One region of the Burkholderia diffusa genome, then DNA from elsewhere that is predicted to be linked to it. Evidence: riboswitches for the same ligand, from Rfam matches in the RefSeq annotation. Region 1 holds a riboswitch; the other holds the start of a gene.

Region 1 (9,649 bases):
GTAGCTTTCCGGACGCACCGGATGGGCCATCGGGCCCGCGTCCTCGGCGAACTGCAGCTGGCGCAGCACGCGCACGTCCTCGATGCGCTTGACCGCGCGCGCCGCGGATTCGACATCGTCGCCCGCGGCCATGTCGGCCGAGAATTCCTGGTCGCGGAACACCGTCAGCCCTTCCTTCAGGCTCAGCTGGAACCAGTCGCGGCAGGTCACGCGGTTGCCGGTCCAGTTGTGGAAGTACTCGTGCCCGACCACCGATTCGATGTTCGCGAAGTCGGTGTCGGTGGCGGTCTCGGGGTTCGCCAGCACGTACTTCGTGTTGAAGATGTTGAGCCCCTTGTTCTCCATCGCGCCCATGTTGAAATCGCCCACGGCGACGATCATGAAACGGTCGAGATCGAGCTCGAGGCCGAAGCGCTTCTCGTCCCAGCGGATCGAGTGGATCAGCGAATCCATCGCGTGCCGGGTCTTGTCGAGATCGGCCGGTTCGACCCAGACCTGCAGCAGCTTTTCCTTGCCGGAACCGGACGTGATCTTCTCCTCGATCGCGACGAGCTTGCCCGCGACCAGCGCGAACAGATAGCTCGGCTTGCGGAACGGGTCTTCCCATTTCGCGAAGTGGCGGCCATCGGGCAGCTCGCCCGAGTCGACGAGGTTGCCGTTCGACAGCAGCACCGGATACGCGGTCTTGTCCGCGCGCAGCGTGACGGTGTACGAGGCCATCACGTCGGGGCGGTCGAGGAAGTAGGTGATGCGGCGAAAGCCTTCGGCCTCGCACTGCGTGAAGAAGTTGCCGCTCGACACGTACAGGCCGGACAGCGTCGTGTTCTGGTCCGGCGCGCACGCGCTGTCGAGCGTGAGCTCGAATGCGTCGGGCACGTTTTCGACGGTCAGCCCGTGTTCGTGCGCACGCACCGCGCCATACGGCTTGTCGTCGAGCGCTGCACCGAGGAATTCGAGCGCTTCACCCATCAGCTCCAGGTGCGGGGTAGGCGCCGCGTCCGGATTGCGACGCACGCGCATCGTATTCCTGACGATCGTGCGGGCCGGCGCGAGGTCGAATTCGAGCGCGACGGAATCGATGAGGAAAGCCGGCGGCGTGTAGTCGGCGCGGCGGATCACGGTGGAGGAGGCGTTGTCGGACATGGTCGTCGAGATCGGTGGAGTGGGGATCGGGCCCGCGGCGCGAGCCGGGCGAACCGGGCCATTGTACAAAGGCTTGCGGCTGCGTGCCGGGCGAACTTTTTACCGGTTCCGGCAGTCCGCGTATTATCGGCATCCCGTGCAGTTCGCGCGGTGCGACGAACGGGTGACGGATCGACGAGGATCGACATGAAACGCGAATGGATTCAACGCAGTGCGGGCTGGGCCGCGATGCTGTGCGTGGCGCTGCTGACGGGCTGCACCAGCTATGTGACGACGCAGGTCACGGCCTTCTCCGACTGGAGCGGCAGCGACGCGACACGCACTTACGCCTTCACGCGCACGGATGCGCAGAAGCACAGCATCGAACAGTCGACCTACGAGCCGATCGTCGCGAACGAACTGTCCGCGTACGCATTCCGGCAAGTGCCGGCCGCGCAGGCGCGCTATCTGGTCGGGCTGGCCTACGGGGTCGGCAGCGACCTGGTGACGGTGCCGCAGCCGGTCTACTACGACCCGTGGTTCACGGGGCCGGGGCCGTACTGGCGGGGCGGGCCGTGGGGCCCGTGGGGGCCCTGGGGGCCGATGCCGGCGGGCTACGTCGCGCAGACCTACCAGGTCTTCGACTACACGCTCGGCATCCGGATCACCGAGCGCGCGACCGGCAAGGAAGTCTATAACGTGACCGCACGTACCACCGGCGACAACGGTGCGCTGCTGTATGCGATGCCGTTCCTCGCGCGCAGCGCGCTCGCGGATTTCCCGCTGGCGAACGGCGCGATCCGCACTGTGCGGCTGCCGGTCGACAAGCACGGCGGGCCGGCCGCGCCGGCCGCCAACGAGCGTGCGGTGCCGGCCGTGCCGGCATCGGGCGCGGCCGTCGCGAAGTAACACGGTATCGACACCGGCGCGGCCGCCCGGCCGCGTCGTTTGCCTGCGTACGTCAGGCTCCGATGCCCAGCAGCGCCAGCGCGCCGAGCACGACGAACAGCACGGCCGCAATGCCGTGCACCAGCTTCGTCGGCAGGCGGTGCGCGAATCGGTCGCCAAGCAGGATCGCGGGCACGTTCGCCAGCATCATCCCGAAGGTCGTGCCGGCCACCACGCCGATGTAATCCTGGAAGCGCGCGGCGAGCGCGACGGTCGCGATCTGCGTCTTGTCGCCCATCTCAGCGAGGAAGAACGCGACGAGCGTCGCGCCGAACACGCCGAGCCGCGAGCGGTTCGCATTGGCTTCGTCCGCATCGAGCTTGTCCGGCACGAGGATCCACAGTCCCATCGCGATGAACGAGAACGCGAGCGCCCAGCGCATGATCGACGGCGTGACGAGCGCGCCGAGCCATTCGCCGAGCGCACCGGCAAAGCCATGGTTCACGAGCGTCGCGGCGAGCACGCCGAGAATGATCGGCAGGGGCTTGCGATAGCGCGCAGCCAGCACGAGGGACAGCAGTTGGGTCTTGTCGCCGATTTCAGCGAGGGCGACGGCGCCGGTGGAGATCAGGAAGGCTTGGGACACGTACGGGGTTTCCACGGGCCGATGTTATGCGTGCGAGCGACGATCCGCCGCGCGCCGGGCCCTGATGCGGCGCGCAGTGAACCATCGGTCTCGCCAGGCCTTGGTGGCTGCGCCCGCCATGGCCGAACGGCCAAGTCTGTTGACGGACGCCTCCGTCACGATGCGCGCCCGGGGCGCGGGACATCGAGCGGAGCGGCTACTCCCCAATGAGCGGCGAATTCTAGCACGGTGCGTGGCGTGCGCGGTGCGAATCCGGTTGCTCCGGCGTGCGTCGCGACGCACGCCGGAGCAGCAGTGTGGCAAGTGCGTTACGCGGCGGCGCGGCGTGCGGCGCCGCGCTCGTGCACGAGCTGGCCGGCCGCATACGTGCGGTACACGGCACGGTCGTCGCCGAGCAGCGCGAACGCGAACAGCAGCTCCTCGAGCGATTCCGCGCGTTTCGTGCGGCGCGCGAGCAGCGGCGTGGCCTGCGGGTCGAGCACGACGAAATCGGCCTCGGTGCGCGGCGCGAGCGTGCCGACGGTGTCGGCGAGATCGAGCGCTTGCGCGGCGCCGGCCGTCGCGAGCCAGAACATCCGCGTCGCGCTCAGGTGATGGCCCGACAGCCGCGCGACCTTGTGCGCCTCGTTCATCGTCTGCAGCATCGAGAACGACGTGCCGCCGCCGACGTCGGTGGCGAGCGTGACAGGCACGTCATATTCGCCGGCCTTGTCGAAGTCGAACAGGCCGCTGCCGAGGAAGAAGTTCGACGTCGGGCAGTGCGCGACGACGGTGCGCGTCTCGGCCATCCGGCGGCGGTCCTCGTCGTCGAGATGGATGCAATGGCCGTACACCGCGCGCGGGCGCAGCAGTCCGTAGCGGTCGTAGATGTCGAGATAGCTGCGGTGCCCGGGGAACAGCTCGGCCACCCATTTCACTTCATCGACGTTTTCCGCGACGTGACTCTGCACGAACACGTCCGGATGGCGACGCGCGAGTTCGCCGCACGCCTCGAGCTGCGCCTCGGTGGACGTCGGCGCGAAGCGCGGCGTAACCGCATACATCTGGCGGCCCTTGCCGTGCCAGCGGCCGATCAGCTCGGCGCTGTCGTCATAGCCCGATTGCGCGGTGTCGCGCAGGAACTCGGGGCAGTTGCGGTCCATCAGCACCTTCCCCGCGATCATCCGCAGGTCGCGTGCGTCGCTCGCCGCGAACAGCGCGTCGGCCGACTGCTTGTGCACGGTGCAGTAGACGAGCGCGCTCGTCGTGCCGCAGGCGAGCAGTTCGTCGACGAAGAAGTCGGCGACCTTGCGCGCATGTTCCGGATCGCCGAACCGGCGCTCGGTCGGGAACGTGTATTTGTCGAGCCACGGCAGCAGGCCGGGCGCCGGCGACGCGATCATGTCCGTCTGCGGATAGTGGATGTGCGTGTCGATGAAGCCGGGCACGATCAGCTTGTCGCGCAGATCGTGGACGACCGCGTCGCGCGCGAGCGTCGCGGCGAGGCGCGCATGCGGGCCGGCCGCGACGACCTTGCCGTCGTCGACGATCAGCAGGCCGTCGGTCTCGTGGTTCGCGGCCTGGCTCGACTGCGCCGGGTCGCCGTTGAAGGTCAGCAGCTGGGAACGGAAAGCGGTTTGCGTCATGACGAATGGTCCTGCATCAAGGTAAGGCGAACAGAAGAAAGCGGTCGGCGCCGCGCGGGCGACGGCATGGCTGGCGCTGCGCGGGCATGCGCGATGCGGCGAAGCGCGGCGGCCGGAGCGCCGCGGTCGGCGATCGCGCACGCGAGCGTGGCGTCCGCCATCACCGGGTTGCTGGCGGACGACGTCGAGAACGCGGCGGCAATCGTAGCGGCATCTGCGACCGGCGCGGCGGCGAACTGCACGACGCGCCGCAACGACAGGCTTCGGCGCGCGGCATCGCACAACGCCGTCGCCACGCGGGCGACGGGCGCGACGCCGACGTGCGTGCGCGGTGCTCGCACGCGACCGGCGTGGCGCAGGGCCGGACCGGTCGCCACGAAGCGGATGTCGTCGACGTGTTTCATCTGTCTAGCGAGCCTCGATGCCGGCCGTCACGCGGCCTGCCAGTACGAATCGAGACGCGCGATCAGCGCATCGCGCTGCGCGGCGTCGACGAACGACGCCTCGAAGCCGTTGCGGATCACCGCGTGCACTTCGGCGTCCGTCAACTGCAGCCCGTCGACCGTCGCGAAGTAGTTGTCGTTCACGTAGCCGCCGAAATAGGCCGGATCGTCGGAGTTGATCGTCACTGCGACGCCGCGATCGAGCAGCGCCTTCAGCGTGTGCTTCGTCATGTCGTCGAACACGCACAGCTTCAGGTTCGACAGCGGGCATACGGTCAGCGCCGTACGCGTGCGCGCGAGGCGCTCGACCAGCGCCGCGTCCTCGATGCTGCGTACACCGTGGTCGATCCGGTCGACCTTCAGCACGTCGAGCGCTTCGTAGATGTAGGCGGGCGGGCCTTCCTCGCCCGCATGGGCGACGAGCTTCAGCCCGAGCGCACGGGCCTTCTCGAACACGCGCGCGAACTTCGTCGGCGGATGGCCGAGCTCGGACGAATCGAGACCGACGCCGATCAGCCGGTGGCGATAACGTTCGAACAGCGGCAACGCGGATTCGAACGTCGCGAGCGCATCGTCTTCGGACAGGTGGCGCAGGAAACACAGGATCAGCTTGCTCGACAGCCCGCGCGGTTCGGCATCGGCGAGCGCGCGATCGATGCCGGCGACGACCGTCTCGATCGGCACGCCACGTTCGGTGTGCGTCTGCGGATCGAAGAACAGCTCGGTGTGAACGACGTTGTCGGCGAGTGCGCGTTCGCAGTACGCGGCCGTCATGTCGTAGAAATCCTGCTCGGTCAGCAGTACGCTCGCGCCGGCGTAATAGATGTCGAGGAACGACTGCAAATCAGTAAACGCATACGCGGCGCGCAATGCGTCGATTGACTCGTACGCGAGTTTCACGCCGTTGCGCTGCGCGAGCGCGAAGATCAGTTCGGGCTCGAGCGAGCCTTCGATATGGATGTGCAGCTCGGCTTTCGGAGCGCGGGCAATCTTGTCCTTGAATGTCGGAGTCATGGCGTTGTTCTTGGTCGGTCAGAATGTAGGGGAAGCCTGCGCGGGCGCGTTCGCCTCGACGGCCTGCAGCAGTTGCGCGGCCACCGAGATCGCGATCACTTCGGGCGCCTTGTCGACGATGCCTTCGACGCCGATCGGGCAGCGCATCCGCGCGATCTGGGCAGGATCGATGCCGATCGCCGCCAGCCGATGATCGAACTGCACGCGCTTGGTGTGCGAGCCGGTCATCCCGAAATACGCATAGTCGCCGCGCCGCAGGATGCGTTCGGCCAGCACGAAATCGAGTGCGTGGTCGTGCGTCATCACGACGAAGTATGCGTGCGGCGGCGCCGTGTCGACGGCGTCGGCCGGGCTGGCCACCGCGTCGATCGCGAGATTGCCGATCCCGGCGAGTGCGTCGGCCGGCGGGAACGCCGCGTCGGGTCCGTCGATCCAGCGCACGTGGCATGGCAATGTCGCCAGCACCTTTACGAGCGCGGTGCCGATGTGTCCCGCGCCGAACAGCACGACGGGGAACGCATAGGGTGCGATCGTTTCGGTCATCAGCGACACGCCGCCGGTTTCCCACAGCAGGCAATCGGCGCGCGCCGCGGGCGATTCGGGCTCGCTCAGCAGCGGCGCGCCCGGCGAGGGGCCGAATGATACGCTACGCACGGTCGCGGCGCCCGCCGCGACGCGCTTCGCGAGCGACATGATCCACCCGAGGTCGCCGACGTCGAGCCGCTCGAACGCGAGCACGACCGCGCCGCCGCAGCACTGGCCGAGGCTCGGGCCGAGCGCGAGCCGTTCGAGCCGGCGCGCGTGGCGCACGTGCGCGCCGTCCTTCAGCAGATGCCGCGCGATCTCGATCGCCTTCCATTCCAGATGACCGCCGCCGATCGTATGGCGGGCCATGTCGCGCGTGACGAGCATCTTCGTGCCGGCCTCGCGCGGCGCGGAGCCGTCGGTATGTGCGACCGTCACGAGTACGGCCGCTTCGCCGTGCGCGAGCAGTTGCTGCAGATCGCCGAGCCAGGCTTCCATCAGCACGCTCCGGTCGGGACGACGCGGCACGACGCGCGGCGCGGGCTGGCGGGCGCGGCGGCAACGAGGACGGACGAGAGGGGCGCGGGCCGGCTGCCCGACTGATTCGATGAGGTGGCCGTGCGCCGAAGGCGCGCGCGAACGACGCCGCGGAACATGCGGACGCCATGAGGGTGACGGATGCGGATGGTTTGCGTTGTCATGATGAATCCAGTCGACATTGCGGATCGGGCGCGCGTTACGCAGAAGGTGAGACCGCTGGCCTCGCGCACGTAGATCGCCATCCAGTCGCGAAGATAGCACCGCAACGCGGCGGAAACATTGCCGGGCGGTGATCCGGGCTATCAGACGGCGATCATGTCGATCATAGGCCCGCCGCGCGGGATCGGGGCGCGGATGCACGGGCATCGAGCCGAAACGCATGCGGGGCGGGGCGCGCGCGAATGTCGCGCCAGATGCGTTCGCCCAGAAACCCAGGTTGCGGCGAGGGTAGGTGTTTACGCGCGGCCGGCAGGATGCGGCTGCGTTGGGGCTGCGCCGGTGCAGCCGGGCGAGCAGCGCGAAGCGCCCGCGCGGCCTCGACCGGTCGGCCGGACCGCGGGACGCGGCGCCCAATCAGCCTGCCAGCTTGCGGCGATGGCGCCAGAGGCTCGAGGCGACGGCAATCAGGATCGCGGCGAAGCCGATCAGCGCCCAGCCGGGCAGCAGGATGCCGAAGATCGGCGGGTAGACGGTTTCGCACAGGCCGGCGACCTTGAACATGCCGGGGAACCACTGGGCGGGCGGCAGGCTGTCGACGATCGGCTGCAACGTGTCGAAGCCGCAGCTGAAGCCCGGATTCATCTGGATCGACAGATGCCGTGCGGCGGTGCCGACGCCGCCGGCCGCGGCGATCGCGATTAGCAGCTCGAGCACCCAGATGCCGCGCCAGTTGCGCATCCCGGCCGCCAGGAACGCGAAGATCCCGATCGCCGCGAAGAAGTAGCGCTGGATGATGCACAGCGGGCACGGATCTTCGTTCTTCACGTACTGCAGATAGAGCGCGCCGGCCAGCAGGGCGATGCACACCCATCCGAGCAGCATCAGCAGGCGGCGTTCACGGCGGAGTGCGAGCGTGGAGTCGTTCATGTCGGCGGGATTCCTGTCGTTGGTCGGTCCGATAAACAATCGCGCGATTTTAGCGCGAACGATCTGGCACGAAACTGACAGCGCGCGTGCGGCGCCCCGCCGCAGCCGCTTGGTCCGGGGCATTTCCCGCCGTCATTGCGCCCGTGCGGTCACCGGATCGTGTTCAGCACGGCTTCGACCGCCTGGCCGATCGCGAGCAGCGCGTCGTCGCGATGCGGCGCGGCCGCGAGCATCAGGCCGACCGGCGCTGCGTCGCGGGGGTGGCACGGCAGCGACAGCGCGCAGGCGTCGAGGAAGTTGAACGCGCTCGGGTTGCGAAGGATCAGTGCGTTGGTGCGCGTGAAGGCGGCGTCATCCGCTTCGAGTTCGGCGATGCGCGGCGGCACGACCGGCACCGTCGGCGCGACGAGCGCGTCGAAGCGCGACCAGACCGTGTGTGCCGCTTCGTCCAGCATTGCCTGGCGGGCGGCGAGCAGGTCGAGATAGTCGGCCGCGCTCGCCGGCTCGCCCTTCAGGATGCGCGAAAGCACGCGCGGGTCGTATTGGTCGCGGTGCTGCGCGAGCAGCGGCCGATGCCACGCGTATGCCTCGATCGGCGAGAAGCCGAAGCGGTTGATGTCCGGCAACCGGTCGAGCGCGGAAAAGCGCACTTCCGTGACGATCGCGCCGGCGGCTTCGAGGTGCTTCAGCGATGCGTCGAGCGCGGCGGCGACGTCGGCATCGACGCCGTCCGTCACATAGTTGGTCAGCACGCCGAGCCGCACGCCTTCGAGCGGCCGTGCGGCCGGCACGTGCGGCTCGAGGCCCGCGAGCATCCGGTCGACGAGTGCGCAGCAGGCCACCGTCAGGCCGATCGGGCCGAACGAGTCGAGCGTGGTCGACAGCGGCACGCCGCCTTGCGTCGGGATCCGGCTCGCGGTCGGCTTGAAGCCCGTGAGCCCGCACAGCGCGGCCGGAATGCGGATCGAGCCGCCGGTGTCGGTGCCGAGCGCAACGGCCGCCATCCCGTCGGCGACGGACGCCGCCGCGCCGGACGACGAGCCGCCGGCAATGCGCGCGTCGCCTGGCACGTCACGGCGGTACGGCGAGCGCGGCGTGCCGAAGTGCGGATTCAGGCCGAGCCCCGAGAACGCGAACTCGCTCATGTTGGTGCGGCCGACCAGCACCGCGCCCGCACGCTTGAGCCGCGCGACGGCGACCGCATCGGTCTTGGCGGGCGGCGCACCGTCGAGCACGCGCGAGCCGGCGCGCGTCACCTGGCCCGCGGCGTCGAACAGATCCTTCACCGACACGGGAATGCCGGCGAGCGGCGACAGCACGGTGCCCGCGGCACGCAGGCGGTCGTGGGCATCGGCGGCCGCGCGCGCGTTGTCGGCGTCGACTTCGGTGAAGACGGCCGCACCCTGGCCGGACGGATCGGCGATCCGTTCGAGCGCGACGTCGACGAGCGCGCGGCTCGTGGTCCTGCCCGCGGCGAGGTCGGCGGCGAGCTGGGCGAGCGGGGGGAAGGGCGTGAAGGCGGTCATAGGCGGCTCAGGGACGAAGATGTTGGACAAGGGTGGCGCGAAACGAATCGATATGGCGTTCGACGGCCGTGCGCGCGCCGGCTGCATCGCGCGCGGACAGCCGCTCGAACAGTTCGCGGTGCTCGCGCTGGACGTCGGACAAGTGGTGCGGCTCGGACAGCGTGACGAACCAGAAGCGCAGCGAGCGTTCGTGCAGCGCGCGCAGGATTTCCGCGAGCACGGTATTGCGTGCCG
Region 2 (9,649 bases), on a different replicon from region 1:
GGCGCATCGGGCCGCGCGGGCGGGATCATCTCGACGTCGGTGATGCACGGGCTGCCGAACGCGGTGCGCGTATTTCCGAACGACATCGCGCAGCTCGAGGCTTTCGGCCATCGCAACCTCGACGGCTTCGAGGAAACGCTGAAGCGCTACGACATCGACGCCGACATCGAGTGGAACGGCGAGATGACGGTGGCGGTCGACCCCGCGCACATCGCGCACCTGAAGGGCGACTACGACCTGCATCGCCAATACGGACACGACGTCGTGCTGCTGGATCGCGAGGCAACGCTCGAGCAACTGAATTCGCCGCTGTTCGCGGGCGCGCTGTGGTCGCGCAATCGCAGCGGCATCGTGCATCCGGCGAAGCTCGCGTGGGGGCTCAAGCGCGCGGCGCTGTCGCTTGGTGTGAAACTGTACGAACACACGCCGCTCATGACGGTGACCGACGAAGGCGCAACGGTGTACGTGAAGACGCCGAGGGGCGGCGTGCGCGCACCGCGCGTCGTGTTCGGCAGCGGCACGGCCAAGGTTGGCATTCCCGACATCAACCGCCGCGTGATGCAGGTGCGCGACCACGTGCTCGCGACCGAGCCGCTGACCGACGCGCAGCTCGCGCGGATCGGCTGGAAGAATCGCCAGGGCGTGTACGACACGCGCACGCAGCTCAACTATTTCCGGCTGACGAAGGACAACAACATCATCTTCGGCGGGCTGGTCAGCTATCACTTCGACGGCGATCCCGAGCCGCACCAGGACGGCGAGCGCGAAACCTACTACCGGCTCGCGGAGGCGTTCTATCGCACGTTCCCGCAGCTCGCCGACGTGCGCTTCTCGCACGCATGGGGCGGCCCGATCGACTACTGCTCGCGCGGCTCGGTGTTCGCGAAGCGCTATCTCGGCGACAAGGCCGTGTTCGTCGCCGGCTACACGGGTTTCGGCGTCGCGGCGAGCCGGTTCGGTGCGTTCATGGGACTGAACATCCTGTTCGATCGCGACAGCCCGGAGCGCAAGCTCGACATCGCGAACCAGAGCCCGAGCTACATCCCGCCGGAGCCGATGCGCTGGGTCGCCGCGAAGATCACGTTCCATGCGTTCGACGGCGCGGATGCCGAAGGCGGCTGGAAGCGTGCGTGGATCAACGGGATCAAGGCGATGGGCTTCCCGATGTGAGCGACGCGCGATGTCCGCGCGACGAGTATGGCGCGAGCCGTTGCCGATGGCGGCGCGCGTCCGGCAAGGTTCATCGGCGAAGACGGCCGGTGTCGCGCCGGCCCGACAACGCGCTCAGGCGCAGCGGCTCGAAGCATGTTTTCGAATACCACCGATCTCGATCTCCGGCTCATCCGGGTCTTTCTCGCCGTCGCCGACGCACGCGGCATCACGGCCGCCGAGGCCTCGCTCGGCGTGCGGCAGTCGACGATCAGCACGCAGCTGTCCGCGCTGGAAGCGCGCGTCGGTTTCAAGCTGTGCGATCGCGGCCGCGGCGGCTTTCGGCTGACGTCGAAAGGCGAACGCTTCGCGGCCACGGCACGCACGCTCGTCGCGGCAACCTCCGAGTTCGTCGCGCGCGTGCGCGACATCGACCGCAAGCTGGTCGGCACGCTGTCGATCGGCCTGATCGGGCAGGCGCCGCTCGTCGAGAACGCGCGCCTGGCCGAGGCGATCGGCGCGTTCCGCAAGCGCGACCAGGCCGTCACGTTCTCGATGAAGGTCGCGTCGCCGCAGGAACTCGAGGAAAGCCTCGTCAACAACCAGCTCGATCTCGCGATCGGGTATTTCTGGCATCGCGTGCCGGGGCTCGACTACACGCCATTGTTTACCGAGGAGCAGGTGATCTACTGCGGACGCGGGCATCCGCTGTTTCATGCGTCGCGGCCGGTGTCGGCCGACGACCTGCAGGCGCACGACTGGGTATGGCGCACCTATCCGGTGCCGGAGGAGCAGTATCCGCTGCCGGAGCGGCGCGTGACCGCGAGCGCGGACAGCATCGAGGCCGCGACGATCCTGATCCTGTCGGGCGGCCATCTCGGCTATCTGCCCGCGCATTACGCGGAGCCGTTCGAACAGCGCGGGCTCGTGAAGGCCATCGGCCGCACGACGTTCAGCTTCGACGTGCCGCTGCATCTCGCGATGAAGCGCAGCGCGAGCGACAAGCCGATCGTCGACGCGTTCTGCGAGGATCTGCTGCGCGCGTTCAACATCAAGGCGATCGCGCTGGCCGCGTAGCGCGGTACCTGCTCAGGCGTCGATGCGCTCGACCTTGCCGACCAGCAGCCCGTACGACAGGCTGCCTGCGAGCGCCATCGCGGCGATATAGGTGATCGCGTGCGAGAAGTCCGCGCCATCGACGAGCAGCCCGATCACGATCGGCGTCGCGATCGCGGCGAGGTTGCCGACGAGGTTGAACACGCCGCCCGTAAGGCCGAGCAACCGCGCGGGCGCGAGCCCCGACACGAGCGACCACGTGATCGATGCGAAGCCGTTGCCGAAGAATGCGATGGTCATGAACGCGATCACCCAGCCCGTCGACGTCACGTAGTTCGCGCCGATGATGCAGGTCGAGATCAGCAGCCCCGAGATGATCGGCAGCTTGCGCGCGAAGCCCTGCGATGCGCCGCGCCGCATCAACCAGTCCGACAGCAGGCCCGAGCACAGCACGCCGACGAACGCGGCGAGAAACGGCAGCGACGCGAGAAAGCCCGACTTGATGAAGTCCATCCCGCGATACTTGACGAGGTAGGTCGGGAACCACGTGAGGAAGAACCAAAGCGTCGAGTTCAGCGCGAACTGGCCGAGATAGATGCCCCACAGCTTGCGCCGGCCGAGCACGACGCCGAGGTCGCGCCACGTCGACGGCGTGCGTTCGCTGCGCGCGGCGATGCGGTCCTCGAGATCGACGAGGCCGCCACCGTCGCGGATCGACGCGATCTCGGCCGCGTTGACGCCGCGAAACGCGCGCGGCTCGCGATACACCGCGTACCAGACCGCGGCCCATGCGATGCCCGCGAGTCCGGTCGCGACGAACACCATGTGCCAACCGAGATGCACCTGCAGCCACGCGAGCACGGGCGTAAGGAACGCGAGGCCGACGAACTGCCCCGACGTGTAGCCGCCGATTGCGCTGGCGCGCTCGCGAGTCGGGAACCACGTCGTAACCACGCGGTTGTTGATCGGATAGGCAGGCGCTTCAAGTGCGCCCACAGCGAGGCGCAGCACGATCAGTCCGACGAACGATCCGGCGAAGCCGAGCAATACCGTCGCGGCCGACCACAGAGCAAGCGCGCTCGCATACAGCACGCGCGGCGACACCTTGTCGACGAGCCAGCCGCCGGGGATCTGCATCAGCGCATAGGTCCAGCCGAATGCGGAGAACACAAGGCCCGCGCGGACCGGATCGATGTTCAGTTCCTTGAACAGCGCCGGCGCGGCGATCGACAGGTTGCTGCGGTCGAGATAGTTGATCACGACCGTGACGAACAGCAGCGCGAGGATGATCAGGCGCTTGCGGCTCGGCGGCTCGGCGACGGCGGCAGCCGCGGGCGCGGCCCTGCGGGCGGCGGAATCGGGTGCTGTGTCGGCATGCGTGTGCGATTGCGATTGCGCCGACGGGTTGGCATGCGTGCGCGACGCGGAATGGGCCACGGTCGTCTCCTGAGTTCTGTGTCGGCCGTCGCACGCATGGCGGGGCGGGGCCGTATCCAATGGCATTGGCGAACGTTAGAACCGTGGAGCAAAGCGCGTCAACATTTGGGCAGGCATCCCTATTAATGGGACGTTGCGTGCTCAATATGTGGACATGTCATGAGCGGAGGGCAGGCCGGGTTACGCGCTTGCGCTGTCGTCGCGATATCCGCTCTTGCCATCGAAGATTTCCTTGAGCGCGGCACGCAGCACGACCGGATCATGCTCGCCGGGCGCGAGATGAATCACGTAATGCGTGTGGCCGTCGAGACGCGCGGCGGTGCGCTCATCGAGTTCGACTTCGATTGTGTCGCCCGTGAGGCGCACCGTCAGATCCTTCACGTGCGCGGTGAGCTGGTCGAGCACCATCACCTCGATCGATGTTTCTTCCGGAAAGCGCAGCAGCGAGAAGCAATAGTTCTGCTCCGCGTCGTGGCAATAGATGTTCGCGCAGCTTTCGTCGTCGTCGATATCGGACGTTGCCGCACCGACGGTGGCATGGAGTTCCATGATGTTTTTCTCGATGTGGGGTTATCGGGCCAGCGCGGTTTCCGCTTCGACCTCGCCGTGCGCATCGCGCGCCTTCAGCCACAACCCGAATGCGCGCATGACTTCGACGACAGGCCGCAGCCGGTCGCCGTCCGCAGTCAGATCGTACTCGACGCGCACCGGCACTTCCGGATACACGGTGCGGCGCACGAAGCCGGCATCCTCGAGCGCGCGCAGATCGAGCGTCAGCATCCGCTGTGAGATGCGCGGCAGGCCAACGCTCGGCTCGACGCGTCCTGATCGAAGCGCGCCGAGCTTTCAGCGCGTCAGCGTCACGAACAGATAGCCGACATATCCGGCCCCGTTCGCCAGCAACGCCCAGATCGCGAGCCCGCGCGCACGCGCATTGACGCGCAGCCACACCGCCGCCGCGAGCGTGATGACCACGCCGGTCAGCACTTCGGGGCGCGGCTCCCATGGCGTCAGCATGATGCCGATCGCCGGCAGCAGCGTGCCCTGGAACACCATCGCGCCGGTGATGTTGCCGAACGCGAGCGTGTCCTTCTTGCGGCGGATCCACAGCACGCTGTTGACCTTTTCCGGCAACTCCGTCGCGATCGGCACGATGATGAGCGACAGCAGCAGCGCGGAGATGCCGAGCAGATGCGACACGCCCTCGACGCCGTGAATGAAGCCCTTCGCGCCGCCGACGAGCAGCGCGACACCGAGCGCGAGTTGCAGCGCGATGGTCGCGAGGTTGGTCGGCAGCCCGACACGCGACAGGAACATCGCGTGCGGCGCCTCGGTGCCGTGCCCGGCATCGACGAGCTGCGTCGATGCGCGGAACGTCATCACGACGTACATCACGTAGACGCCGACCAGCATCGCGGCGAGGAGCGCGCGCACCGCCCACACATGATGCGGAACGAACATCGCGACGGTGGCGAGCGTGAATGCGGCGATGAAGTAGTTCAGGTCGCGCACGAAGCCGGTGCGCTCGGGTGCGATCGTGCCGGTGAGTCCGCGCGAGCGGATCACGGCGAGCGTCATCAGGAATGTCGTCAGCGTCGCGAGCATCAGCGGCGCGCCCAGAATCGCGCCGACGCCGATTTCCTCGTTGACCGCCGCGTTCGACGTGCCGCCCGCGAGCGCGAGCAGCGGCACCATCGTTTCGGGCAGCGCGGTGCCGACGGCGGCGAACAGCGACCCCGTCACGCCTTCCGAAATCTTCAGCCGTTCGCCGAGATGTTCGAGCGCGTTCGTGAAGAGTTCGGCGGCGACCAGGATGACGATCAGCATGAACGCCAGTTCGACGAGCATCAACGTCATGCGGCACCTCCGCAGGCAGGCACGCGGGCGGTGGCGGAACGAATGCAGCGAATGAAATGCAGGGAGAAAGCTGAAAGGAACATGGGGACTCCGTGGTCGGACGTGGACGAACCATGACGCATCTGCCGACGTCCGACCAGGAACGACGCGATGCGTCGATGGTCTCGCCAGACCGATTCGGCCGAACGCGCCACGGCAGCAGGCCGAGTGTGTTGACGCGTTCGCTTTCCGGGGGATGGAAAGCAGGCTACTCCCCAAAGACGAGGGGCAGTCTAGCCGAGAGGAATGCTTTCGGCAAGCATGCATGTGTGCCGCCTCGCTGTCGCGCGTTGCGACTGCCGTACTCCGCTCCGTGGCGCCGCGCGCGCATGCGCACCCGCGTGCATGGCGGCATCGGCCGGACGACGTAGAACTTACATCCATCTGTCTTTTGGTTACTAAAAACTGTCATCGAGCGCCGCTAAGCTTTCGCCACCCTCACAACCGGGATTCCCCGTCATGCGCTCGACAATCCGCCTGTTTGCCCCGCTATTGCTGCTGCCCACGCTTGCCGCACCCGTCTTCGCCGCCACCGCCGCTCCTGTCAGTCCGAACTGCGGCGGCAGCACGACGCCGATCGCCGACATCCAGGGGCCGGGCGCGCCGTCACCGCTCGCCGGCCAGAACGTGTCGATCGAAGCGGTCGTCACCGCCGACTTCGGCGGCACGGACGGCTTCGGCGGCTTCTTCGTCCAGCAGGCCGACGCGCAGCGCCGCAATCAGCCGGGCGTGTCCGAAGGCCTGTTCGTCTATGCGCCGAAAGTGCGCGCGAAGGCCGGCGATCTCGTGCACGTGACCGGCAAGGTCGAGGAAAAATACGGGCAGACGCAACTCACGCTGTCGGGCGCGATCGCGGTGTGCGCGAACGGCCAGACGGTCACGCCCGCGACCCTCACGCTGCCGGTCGACAGCCCGAACGCATTCGCCGCGTACGAAGGGATGCGCGTGCGCCTGCCGCAAACGCTCACCGTCACCGAAAACTACGAGCTCGGCCGCTACGGCAGCGTGATGTTGAGCAACGGGCGCCTGCGCACGCCGACGAGCGTGGTGCCGCCGTCGCAGGCGCAGACGCAGATCGATGCGAACGCACGCAACCGGCTGGTCCTCGACGACGGCTCGAACAAGCAGAACCCGGCGACCGTGCCGTATCCGGCGCCGGAACTGTCGGCCGCGAACACGCTGCGCTCGGGCTACACAGTGCGCGACGTCGAAGGCGTGCTCGAGGTGCGCTATGGCGCATGGCGCGTGCAGCCGCTGCCGGGTGCGGCCGCGCCGACGTTCGACACGCGTTCGAATCCGCGTACCAACGCCCCGGCACGCGATCCGAAATCGAACCTGCGCGTCGCGTCGTTCAACGTCCTCAACTATTTCAACGGCAACGGTCTCGGCGGCGGCTTCGATGATCCGAACAACCGCGGTGCGAAGAACTACCAGGAATTCCAGCGCCAGGAAGCGAAGATCGTCAGCGCGCTGAAGGCGCTCGACGCCGACGTGATCGGCCTGATGGAAATCCAGAACAACGGCTACGGCGAACTGAGCGCGGTGCGCCAGCTTGCCGCGAAGCTCGGCAGCAACTGGCGCGTTGTCGATCCGGGCACGTCGCGCCTGGGCGGCGACGCGATCGCCGTCGCGATGATCTACGACAGCCGCGCGGTCGAACCCGTCGGCCGCGCGTCGACGCTCGCGATCGACGACAAGAGCCGTCAGCCGCTCGCGCAGTCGTTCCGCCGGATCGGCGGCAAGCAGGCACTGACGATCGCGGTCAACCACCTGAAGTCGAAAAACTGCCCGGACGCGGCGAACGACGACCTCGACCAGGGCGACGGCCAGGGCTGCTGGAACCCGACGCGCACGCGCGCGGCCGCGAAGCTGGCCGACTGGCTCGCCGGCACGCCGACGGGTGTCGCGGGGCAGGGCACGCTGCTGATCGGCGACTTCAACAGCTACACGTATGAAGACCCGATCCGCCTGCTCGAATCGCGCGGCTACCGCAACCTCGTGTCGCGCTGGATCGGCGCCAACGCGTACAGCTACGTGTACAACGGCGAAGCCGGCTACCTCGATCATGCGCTCGCGTCGCTGCCGCTCGCGTCGCACGTGAAGGCCGTGCACGAATGGCACATCAACGCGGACGAGCCGCTCGCGCTGCAGTACACGCTCGCGTACAAGTCGGCCGAGCAGCAGAAGACCTTCTATGCGCCGGATGCGTATCGTTCGTCGGATCACGATCCGGTGCTGATCGATATCGCGCTGCCGGGCGGCGGGCGCTGATTGCTGAATCGAATCCATGCATGACGGCGTGCGGCGTCGCCGCGCGTCGTCGCCCGGGCGGTGGCGCCGCCGCTCGCGCGGTCTCCCTCCCTCGGCCGTCACGAGCCCGATTCGGGAACGCTCCAATCCGATCCGGAATGCGCGACGCGAATGATCGCGTCTCCAGTGCGAATACCCGCGTATTACGCATCAATACTGTTCGGCGTATTCGTGGTTTCATTCGGGCATCGAGTAAATAATTCCGTCGTGTGTCCCGGAAATAAATTGAATCGGTATTTTGTGGGTGATGTCTGTCTTTATTCAATGAATCGCGTCAATCGGCCCGGGATAATTAAAATGAAAGAATAATCCTATCGATTTGAAGGGCTTTCGCACGCGCTGCCTGTATTGGAAAGGCGCCGCGTGAAATGCGTAAAACGGGCCGCATTTCAGCAATATTGATTCCCGGAACGTGCCAGGTTCGAACATTCGTTTTCTTTCAAATTCCAGACACTGATCGTCGTTCGCATCATAAGAGATTTTTTAATATCGGAATGATCTTTGACAACGCGGCGCAGCACCGCCTATTTTTGTGATGTCGTAAATTTTGGTAATACGATAAGTCGTCGAAACTGCAAGGGGGCGGCGTTCCCGCATCATTCTCCGCCAGCAGTTTGCTGTGTCTGTATCAAGTTCAGTGTCTCGAAGAAGTCCATTCCCCAACCGCCGTCTGCCGACCGTGCAACGCGAGTGGCGGGTATGCCTGCGCGTTTTTCGCCGGCGATGGCGGCCTGTGTGAAGCGATATCCGACCCAACACAAGGACCGAGATGAAACCAGACAGAAGCAGTACCGGCAGCCGGCGCGAACGTCGCGTCCGGCTGGCCGGGCTAGGCGCAGTGACGGCCGTGACGCTCGCGCTCGCGGGCTGCGGCGGCGACGATTCGTCGTCGGTGGGCGCGTCGAGCCTCGCGCAAACTACCGCCAGCCAACAGGCCAGCGCGCAAGCTGCGGCCGGCAGCCAGTCGCCGACGGCAAACCAGCCTTACGTCGACCCCGTCGCCTATTCGATGAACGCGACCGACGGCCTCGCACCCGCGCAGGTCTCGGAGAAGGCGGCAGTGATGCATTACCAGTGGAAATCCGGCGGCACGACGGTCAACTACACGACGACCACCGGCCACCTGACCGCGCAGGACGCAAACGGTAACGCGGAAGCGTCGATGTCGTACGTCGCGTACACGGCGCCGAGCACGAACGGTAAGCCGCGCCCCGTCACGTTCGTCTACAACGGCGGCCCCGGCTCGTCGTCGATCTGGTTGCGCCTCGGCTCGTTCGCACCGACGCGCGTCGCCACGCCCGATCCGCTGTTCGGCAACAACTGGCCGAACTATCCGCTCGTCGACAACGCGGAAAGCCTGATCGACACGACCGACCTCGTGTTCATCGACCCGCCTGGAACCGGGCTGTCGGAAGCCGTGCTGCCGAACACCAACCAGAAGTACTGGGGTTCGGACGCGGACGTCAACATCATGCGCGACTTCATCCAGCGCTACCTGAACGTCAACAGCCGCGGCACGTCGCCGATCTATCTGTACGGCGAATCGTACGGCACGCCGCGTACCGACATGCTCGCGCTGGCGCTCGAATCGGCCGGCGTGCATCTGACGGGGATCGTGCTGCAGTCGTCGATCCTGAACTACTTCGCCGATGCTGTGGAGGCGGTGGCGATCACGCAGTCGACTGAAGGGCTGCTGCTCGACACCGATACCGTGGCCGGCTACCTGCCCGGCTATGCGGCGGTCGCGGCGTACTTCAACCAGGTGTCGCCGGCGCCGGTCAACCAGTATCTGTATGCACTG

Evidence for each region. Region 1 has a riboswitch for manganese ahead of WI26_RS04575 (TMEM165/GDT1 family protein). Riboswitches for the same ligand answer to the same signal wherever they lie in the genome.
Region 2: linked by a shared signal. The riboswitch ahead of WI26_RS16445 (sodium:calcium antiporter) and the one ahead of WI26_RS04575 (TMEM165/GDT1 family protein) in region 1 are both predicted to bind manganese.

What each region holds. Positions count from the first base shown of each region.
Region 1 is NZ_CP013362.1:998,646-1,008,294, forward strand. It holds gene pepN (aminopeptidase N) at 1-1,143, opposite strand, end outside; gene WI26_RS04570 (DUF4136 domain-containing protein) at 1,330-2,031, shown strand; gene WI26_RS04575 (TMEM165/GDT1 family protein) at 2,084-2,656, opposite strand; yybP-ykoY riboswitch at 2,736-2,873, opposite strand; gene guaD (guanine deaminase) at 2,965-4,281, opposite strand; gene WI26_RS04585 (hypothetical protein) at 4,278-4,685, opposite strand; gene WI26_RS04590 (adenosine deaminase) at 4,713-5,738, opposite strand; gene xdhC (xanthine dehydrogenase accessory protein XdhC) at 5,757-6,761, opposite strand; gene WI26_RS04605 (disulfide bond formation protein B) at 7,377-7,889, opposite strand; gene WI26_RS04610 (amidase) at 8,039-9,415, opposite strand; gene WI26_RS04615 (GntR family transcriptional regulator) at 9,423-9,649, opposite strand, start outside.
Region 2 is NZ_CP013363.1:205,860-215,508, forward strand. It holds gene WI26_RS16420 (NAD(P)/FAD-dependent oxidoreductase) at 1-1,170, shown strand, start outside; gene WI26_RS16425 (LysR family transcriptional regulator) at 1,306-2,226, shown strand; gene WI26_RS16430 (MFS transporter) at 2,239-3,642, opposite strand; gene WI26_RS16435 (hypothetical protein) at 3,823-4,191, opposite strand; partial or broken gene WI26_RS16440 (winged helix-turn-helix transcriptional regulator) at 4,213-4,443, opposite strand; gene WI26_RS16445 (sodium:calcium antiporter) at 4,489-5,499, opposite strand; yybP-ykoY riboswitch at 5,591-5,767, opposite strand; gene WI26_RS16450 (ExeM/NucH family extracellular endonuclease) at 5,998-7,809, shown strand; gene WI26_RS16455 (S10 family serine carboxypeptidase-like protein) at 8,618-9,649, shown strand, end outside.